One region of the Faecalibacterium sp. BIOML-A4 genome, then DNA from elsewhere that is predicted to be linked to it. Evidence: predicted binding sites of a transcription regulator. Region 1 holds the regulator's gene; each other region holds the start of a gene.

The links. Region 1 encodes HrcA, which represses chaperone genes, less so after heat shock. Its sites were predicted from a motif close to TGTTAGCACTCNNNNNNNNNGAGTGCTAACA; they were not measured.
Region 2: the regulator HrcA is predicted to act here: its motif matches at 1,058-1,088, upstream of clpB (ATP-dependent chaperone ClpB).
Region 3: the regulator HrcA is predicted to act here: its motif matches at 715-745, upstream of GKG34_RS13630 (Hsp20/alpha crystallin family protein).
Region 4: the regulator HrcA is predicted to act here: its motif matches at 1,228-1,258, upstream of GKG34_RS06345 (Hsp20/alpha crystallin family protein).

What each region holds. Positions count from the first base shown of each region.
Region 1 is NZ_WKZG01000012.1:27,332-29,505, forward strand. It holds gene GKG34_RS09350 (stage V sporulation T C-terminal domain-containing protein) at 63-605, shown strand; gene hrcA (heat-inducible transcriptional repressor HrcA) at 793-1,866, shown strand; gene GKG34_RS09360 (nucleotide exchange factor GrpE) at 1,863-2,174, shown strand, end outside.
Region 2 is NZ_WKZG01000002.1:196,815-198,988, reverse strand. It holds gene GKG34_RS02645 (DegV family protein) at 1-801, shown strand, start outside; gene clpB (ATP-dependent chaperone ClpB) at 1,246-2,174, shown strand, end outside.
Region 3 is NZ_WKZG01000021.1:33,249-35,422, reverse strand. It holds gene GKG34_RS13635 (DUF1003 domain-containing protein) at 46-567, shown strand; gene GKG34_RS13630 (Hsp20/alpha crystallin family protein) at 879-1,343, shown strand; gene GKG34_RS13625 (NAD(P)H-hydrate epimerase) at 1,460-1,780, opposite strand.
Region 4 is NZ_WKZG01000007.1:62,274-64,447, forward strand. It holds gene GKG34_RS06335 (threonine/serine exporter family protein) at 1-200, opposite strand, end outside; gene GKG34_RS06340 (threonine/serine exporter family protein) at 197-967, opposite strand; gene GKG34_RS06345 (Hsp20/alpha crystallin family protein) at 1,393-1,863, shown strand.

The DNA.
Region 1 (2,174 bases):
ATGGCCCGGCCTGACAGATACTAGTGCTGCAGGCATTTTTAAGGAAACGGAGGAGCAAAAACATGAAAGCAACAGGAATCGTGCGCCGCATCGACGAGCTGGGCCGGGTGGTGATCCCCAAGGAGATCCGCCGCACCCAGCGCATCCGCCGCGGCGACCCGCTGGAGATCTTCACCACGGGCGACGGCGAGGTGATCTTTAAAAAGTATTCGCCCATTGGCGAGATGAACACAGTAGCGGCCCAGTATACCGAGGTGCTCAGCAAAAGCTTTGCGCTGACCGCACTGGTGGCCGACCGTGACCGCATCCTTACGGTGAGCGGCAGCGGTCGGCGGGAGCTGGCCGACCGCAGCATCAGCCAGCCGCTGGAAAAGCTGATGGATGGCCGCAGGCTGTACCAGAGCGAGGGCATTGCCGAAAAGTGCATCCTGCCCTGCGAAGGCTCGCCCCGGGCGCTGCTGTGCGCCGCACCCATCATTGCGGCAGGCGATGTGACCGGCGTGGTGGCCCTGCTGACCGAAGACCGCACGGCCACGCCGGATGCCGCCCAGCTCAAGGCCGTGAATGTGGCAGCGGCATTTCTGGCAAGGCAGATGGAAGAGTAAAGAACATGCCGGAGCGCTTTCCTTATAATAAGGAGGGCGCTTTTTTCGTTTATGACAGAATTATGAATCTTTTAAAACATTTTTCCAAGGGGCTTGACAGCACCGGAAAATTGGCTATAATGGTCTTAGCACTCAGGAACAAGGAGTGCTAAACAAACAAAGCAAACGCAAAAAGGAGGCAGGCGCTATGACGATGGATGCACGCAAGCAGCGAGTCTTGCAGGCGATCGTGGCGCTGTATGGTCTCGAAGGCGAGCCTGTTGGCAGCAGCGTGCTGGCAAACTACTTTGACATGGCGGTTTCCAGCGCAACGCTTCGCAATGAGATGGCGGCGCTGACAAAGCTGGGCCTGCTGGAGCAGCCCCACACCAGCGCGGGCCGTGTGCCCAGCGCCAAGGGCTACCGTTACTACCTTGATAATCTGCTGACCGACGATCAGCCGCTGGATCGTGTGACCCGCGCCCGTGTGGATGCGGTGTTCGCAAGCCTCGACCATGAGCCGGAAAAGCTGGCCGCAGGTGCCGCCAAGGCGCTGGCCGCCATCAGCGGCTGCACCGCCGCCATCAGCACCCCGTGTGCCGAGGATCTGTGCATCGCCCACTATGAAGTGGTTCAGGTGGGCCGCAGCGCAGCGGCTGTGCTGGCCGTTACCACGGCCGGTTACGTTCGTACCCGTGTGGCACGGGTGCGCACCGGCCTTTCCCGCGAGAATGCAGCGGCGCTTGCCGCACTGCTGAACCGCAACCTTACCTTTGTAGCGCCGGTGGATCTTTCCACCCGGCTGCTGGCAGAGCTGTGCAGCCAGATCGACCCGGAGCTGGTGCCTGTCATCAGCGCGGCGGCGGCCATCCTGCAGGATTCCGTCAAGCCCCACGTATTTCTGGGCGGCGAGCAGTATCTGCTGGACTGGCCCCAGCTGGACGGCAAGGTGGGCGACATCCTCACACTGCTGAACGACGAGGAGCAGGCCGCTGGCCTGATCGCACCTCCGGCAGAACGCAGTGAGAGCGTGCTGCTGGGCGAGGATCTGGAACCGCAGATCCCGGGCCTGTGCATCGTGAGCGACCGGTATCTGGTGGGCGGAGGCCTGTGGGGCTCCATTGCATTGATCGGCCCCACCCGGATGCCCTTCCAGAAACTGATGCCGCTGCTGCATTACTTTGCAGACCAGCTGGGCGAGGGCATGAGCGGCAAACGAAAAGACACCCCACAGGCTGCCGTACCGCGGCGGACTGTGATCTATAAGGAGGATCTGGAATGAGCGAAGAAGCAAAAAAGACGGCTCCGGCTCAGGAAGCTGAGCAGCCCGAAACGGCTCCCGAGGAAAAGGCCCAGCAGGCAGCACCCGAACAGGAACCTGCTGCCGAAGCTGCCGACCCGAAGGATGACAAGAAGAAGGATGGCGGCTGGTTCAACAAGAAGGCCCGCGAGCTGGAAGCCGTAAAGGCAAAGCTGGACGCGGCCGAAGCCAACGCTGCACAGGCCAAAGACCAGCTGCTGCGCATGGCAGCGGAGTACGAGAACTACCGCAAGCGCTCCACCCGCGAAGCCGACCAGAAGTTCAACGAT
Region 2 (2,174 bases), on a different contig from region 1:
CACTACCGCAAAGAAGGCAAGGAGATCGCCGTGCGGGACTTCTACCAGTTCATGGTGGACAACCCTTCGGCCTACCCCAAAACCAGCCTTGCTTCCATTGAGGACTTTGAGCAGGCATTCCGTGCCCATGCTGCTGCTGGCCGGGATGTGCTGTGTCTGGTGTTCACCAGCAAGATGAGCGGCTGTGTGGGTAGCGCCCGCAATGCCCGGGATCTGGTGCTGGAAGATTTCCCCGATGCCCGCATTGAGGTCATTGACAGCGCGGCGGCTACCGTTACCGAGTCCACCATGGTGGAAAACGCCGTGGCCATGCGGGACGCAGGCTGCACGCTGGACGAGACCGTGACATGGCTGGAAGCAGAGAAAGCTACCAACCAGATCTTCTTCACGGTAGGCAATCTGGACTATCTCATTAAGGGCGGCCGCATTGGCAAGGTGACGGGCCGTGCAGCCAACATGCTGGGCATCAAGCCGATGATCCTGTTCAAGGATGGCGAGATCTTCTCCGGCGGCGTGGCCCGCGGCCGACAGAAGAGCTTTGAAAAAGCGCTGGAACAGCTGATGAACTATCTGGATGCCCACGGCGGCACCCCGGACGACTACCGCATCACCGTAGGCTACGGCTACGACGAAGAGGAAGGCAAGCGCCTGTGGATGCAGACCCGCGCGGCCCTGCGTGCAAAGTACCCCGGCGCACAGTGCGAAGTGGGCCTGCTGCAGATCGGCTGCACCATTGCCGTGCACACCGGCCCCTATGCGCTTGGCATGGGCGTGATGCGCCGCTGGAAAAAGCAGGGCTGAACGTAAAGCCTTGACAAATTTATAAAAAGTAACTATACTAGAAATAGAAAAGGCACTGCGACAAGCGGTCAGCCCTTTTGGGTTATAGTTCTAAAACGAACCGTCACCGGCCAGGGTGGCGGTTCATCTTTTACCTTAAGTTGCAAGGATGCACTACACGGCTGAAAAAGCTGTGTGGTGCTTTTTTTGCTGAAAAAACTGTGATTTGCAAACTTTTTATGAACCCTATTGACAAAGTGGGAAAACAGGAGTATAGTTTTAGCAGTCGAACAGATAGAGTGCTAAAACAAGTAAAACCAGTTCGGCAGGAGGTGCTTGAAACCGTGAAACAACTGAAGAATAGCCGCTGCTTCCCGTTCGGCAGCATCTCTGCACCGGGCTTTTAGCAGATGACTATCGTGTCCGCTAAAATAAACCTTCCGGTATGAATGGAGGCTTGACTTTATGAATACCAATCAATATACACAGAAAACGCTGGAGGCTCTGCAGGCAGCGCAGCAGCTGGCTGTGGAGTACCAGCACAATCAATTGGAACCTGAACATCTGCTGCACGCCCTCGCTTCGCAGGAGCAGGGCCTGATCCCGCAGCTGCTGCAGAAGCTGAATGTTGACCCCGGCAGCTTTTCTGCCGCCGTGGCCGAAAAGCTTTCGGCTCTGCCCCGGGTCTCCGGCTCCGGCCGTGACCCCGACAAGGTCTATATCTCGCAGGCTGCCGATAAGGTGCTCAGCGCCGCCGCCCGAGAAGCCAAGGCCATGAAGGACGACTATATCAGCGTGGAGCATGTGTTCCTTGGTCTGCTGGACGAGCAGACCCAGAACACCACCGAGTTGTTCCGTGCGTTCAGCATCACGAAAGATAAGTTCCTGCAGCAGCTCACAGCAGTGCGCGGCAACCAGCGTGTGACCAACGACAATCCCGAGGAGACCTACAACGCCCTGCAGAAGTATGGTCAGGATCTGGTAGACCTTGCCCGCAAGCAGAAGCTGGACCCCGTCATCGGCCGTGATCAGGAGATCCGCAACGTGATCCGCATCCTGTCCCGTAAGACCAAGAACAACCCCTGCCTGATCGGTGAGCCCGGCGTTGGCAAGACCGCCATTGCAGAGGGCCTTGCACAGCGTATCGTGCGCGGCGATGTGCCTGAAAACCTGAAGGACCGCATCGTGTTCAGTCTGGACATGGGCGCTCTGGTGGCCGGTGCAAAGTACCGCGGCGAGTTCGAGGAGCGCCTGAAGAGCGTGCTGAACGAGGTGAAGAAGAGCGAGGGCAAGATCATCCTCTTCATCGATGAGCTGCACACCATCGTGGGTGCCGGCAAGACCGATGGTGCCATGGATGCAGGCAACCTGCTCAAGCCCATGCTGGCCCGGGG
Region 3 (2,174 bases), on a different contig from region 1:
TCCAGTTTACCACCCAAGAACATCCATGAGAGAGGAGTGACCGTTATGAAGGAAAACAGAAAACTATTAAAAGAAGTGCTCAAGGACATCCGGCACGACATGACCGATGAGGAAGTGCTGAATCTGCTGGCAGACAGTAAGATCTCCGTCAGTCCTGAAAGCGAAAAAGAAAAGTATACGCTGGGGCAGCGTGCAGCAGATTCCATTGCAAAATTTGCCGGAAGCTGGGCGTTTATCTTTTCCTTTACCGGTGTTCTGATTCTTTGGATGGTGGTCAACACGGTGCTGGCTGCCAAAGCGTTTGACCCGTATCCGTTTATTCTGCTGAATCTGGTACTGTCCTGTGTGGCGGCAATTCAGGCACCGTTGATCATGATGAGCCAGAACCGTCAGGAGGAAAAAGACCGCCGCAGAGCGGAAAATGACTATAAAGTCAACCTGAAGACCGAGATCATGATCGAGGACCTGTACGATAAAGTAAACGCCATTCTTGCCAAGCAGTCCGCACTGGAAAAGCGGCTGCAAAACGATGGCAAAAATCATACAAAGCAGCAGGAAAACAACTGAATCCTAGCTTTTTTGCGCCAAAATGGGATAAGCCGGAAAGAAAACGGTGTGCGATTCCATCTCCCGGTGTTGATTTTTGTCTCATTGTGGTAATGGGGGGAAAGACAGATACAAGATATTGTTGCAAAAGTATTATTTTTTCGTGAATATTAGCACTCTGCTATTGACAGTGCTAATGAACGGTGCTATAACAGTGGCGTGCTCAGGAGGAAGGGAAAAAGGAGAGCCGCAAGACTCCCCGGAAAGCTCTTCCGAGTGGACGCTTCAGATTTTTTGCCCCGACCCGAACGCCGGGATTGGAGGAATGATTTATGCTTATGCCGACTGTTTTCCATGAAAACCTGTTCGATGATTTCTTCGATCCGTTCTGGAATGACGCTGCACTGGAACGTATGATGAACCGTGAGGCTCGTGATACCTTTGGTAAGCGTGGTGCAAACATGATGAAGACCGATGTCAAACAGACGGACAACGGTTACGAAGTAGCTGTTGACCTGCCGGGCTGCAAGAAGGAAGACGTTCAGATGGATCTGAACGACGGCTACCTGACCATTCAGGCAGTGCGCAGCCACAGTAATGACGAAAAGGATAAGAAGGGCCGCTATCTGCGGCACGAATCCTTCTCCGGCACCTGCGCACGCAGTTTCTACGTGGGCGATGTGAAGAAGGAAGACATCCACGCAAAGTTCGAGGATGGCATCCTGCACGTCGAGCTGCCTGCTCCTCAGCAGACGAAGGCTTTGCCTGAGAACCCGAATCTGATTGCAATCGAGTAAAACGCCGGTCGTGTGCGCCAAGGCACAACGCACATAAGATGCCCCCGGAGAGCCGCAACAAGCCCTCCGGGGGCATTTTTTGTTTCCCGGTATTTTTCCGCAGCGGCAAGCCTTCGTCAAAACTCCGGGTGCCATTCATCCCGGATGCCAATGTCAGCACAGATGATTTTTCCGCACAGCGGCGCAGAAGCTTCTGCCATATGCAAAGGCTTATAACTGTCGAAGGTTACGGTCAAATCTGCATAGGCAGCACCCTCGGCAACCTCCCCGGTATCCGTGTTGATGCCGCTGGGCAGGTCTACAGCCAGCACAAAGGTGTCGCTCTTATGCAGACGGCGTATCAGCCCGCAGGCAGCAAGACCGGAAGGCCGAAGTGCACCATGGAACCCGGTGCCATAGAGAGCATAGCCAATGGATACCACAAAAAGATCACCCATCGACCGTCTGCTGGAGATGGCAGAAAAGTTTGCCGCAAAACACGAATAAACTACCATAGATTCCATAAGCGAGTGACCTGAAAAGGCCGCTCGCTTTTTTGTTTACAACGAGATTGAAGGGAGGAACGCTATGCCAAGCAAAACCGAAGAATATCTCGCCCTTGCCCAGCGCACGGCCAACGGCTTGACCCGGTACTGGGAAAGCTGGACGGACTACCTGACCACTGCATCCCGACTGTACAAGTACCCCTTTGCAGACCAGCTGATGATCTACGCCCAGCGGCCCGATGCCACCGCCTGCGCCGACTATGACATCTGGAACAACCGGATGAACCGTTATGTCCGGCGCGGTTCTAAGGGCATCGCCCTGCTGGATGAATCCAGCGGATTCCCG
Region 4 (2,174 bases), on a different contig from region 1:
TACAGAGCGGCACAGAAACCGGCCAACAGATTGGCAAGAAAGACGCTGTGCAGGGTGTTGGCGGCAAGAAGATAAGCCAGCCATGCCAGAAGTCCGCCTACACCGGCGGCGGGTAAGTAGCGCCGGTTCAGATTGAAGATCAGTCCGAAACCGACCGAACCAAGGGCAGCACTGAGCAACTGCGAAAAAACCTGTATCATGCGGAAATTCCTCCCATCAACCAGATGGCGGCCATCATGCCGAGTGCAAGGGTGGCGGCCATCAGAATGGCTTCCACCAGTCGAAGAGAGCCGGAAATAATGTCCCCAAGTAAGATGTCCCGGATGGAATTTGTCAGCATGATGCCGGGAATCAGCAGCATGATGATACCAATCAGAACTTTATCGGCATGAAACTGCATCCCAAAGCGGCAGAGCAGCAGAGTGGAGACACCGCTGAGAAATGATGCTATAAACTGAAATTCTACGCCATTCATACAAAAAGGCGAGAGATAGCGCTCCATCCAGCAAATCAGAACGGCAATGCCGCCGGCCAGCAGGCCGTCCCAGAGATTTCCACCAAAGAAGATGGCAAAACTGGAAGCAGCCAACACACTGCCGGCAAGATGCAGTCTTGGGTCCGGATGCTGTGCCAGAATGGCATTCAGCTGGCGCTGAAACTCTTCTATGGAAGGAGGTGCTGTGCAGATACGGCGGCTGAGCGCATTGAGCTTTTCCAATGTCAGCAGGTCATTGCTGGCAGCGTGACGCAGGCGGCGGGTCTCGGTCTGCGGCGGCAGCGAGGGCATGGTAAGCGTGACCACGATGCTGGATGTGATCACGAATACATTCACATCTTCTGCCCCATAGGCGATTGCGATCCGGTTCAAAGTGTCCTCAACGCGGAATACTTCTGCGCCGCTGTTTTGTAAAGCTTCGCCCATTCGGACCAGAATGTGGAGAAAATGACTGATCTCGGTCTCTTCCACAATATCACGCTCTTTTCATCTCGGTTTCCACATTATTATAGCGGGTGGATCGGCAGAACGCAAGACGCTGCAAGGACAGAGAGGCTTTTTGATAACTGCATTGTTTACGCGGGCAATGGATCGCCTGGTTCTGAAGAAACGGTTTGCATCCGTTCTGTCACAGCGAAAGACTACGATTGGAGAAGAAAAAATTGAATCCAGTGCAAACGATTTTGCCGAGAATTGCATGAAATATTATAAAAGTATTATTCTTTTATGAATTTTAGCACTCTACTATTGACACTGCTAATAAATGGTGTTATAACAGTGGCGTGCTCAGGAGAAAGGGGCATGAGGGAACCGCAAGGCTCCCGGGAAGACTCCGCTCCTGATGCACGATTTTGATTTTATGCCCGACCCGAACGCCGGGATTGGAGGGTTGTTTTATGTTTATGCCTGCTGTTTTCCATGAAAATCTGTTTGATGATTTCTTTGATCCGTTCTGGAACGACGGTGCGCTGGAGCGTGCAATGAATCGTGAAGAGCGTGAAACCTTCGGCAAGCGCGGCGCAAACATGATGAAAACCGATGTGAAGCAGACCGCCGATGGCAACTATGATGTGGCTGTTGACCTGCCCGGCTGCAAGAAGGAAGACGTTCAGATGGAGCTGAGCGACGGCTACCTGACCATTCAGGCCGTCCGCAACCACTCCAATGACGAGAAGGACAACAATGGCCGTTATCTGCGCCGTGAGACCTTCTCCGGTACCTGTGCCCGCAGCTTCTATGTGGGTGATGCCGTGAAGAAGGAGGACATCCACGCAAAGTTCGAGGATGGCATCCTGCACATCGTACTGCCCGCACCGCAGCAGCAGAAGGCTCTGCCTGCGAATCCCAATCTCATTGAAATCGAATAATGTTTGTGCATCGGTGTGAGGAACACCGGCGCATAGAACCAACCCCCGGAGAACCGCAAAAAGCTCTTCGGGGTTTTTTGTATTCTGACATCTTTTCGGAAGTGAAAAAGCGTGGTACCTACAACACCGACACGCAAGAGGACGCAGCAGTCAATCTTTTTGAAACCGCCGTCAAACACGCGTAAAAGCGAAAAGAACCCGCTTTCGACATCAAATTGAAGTGAAAGCGGGTTCTTTATTGAAGTGACACCAAGTTGTCACAAAATCACAGTTTTAGAAGGCCTGTGCATCATATTTATAGCGATATTTCG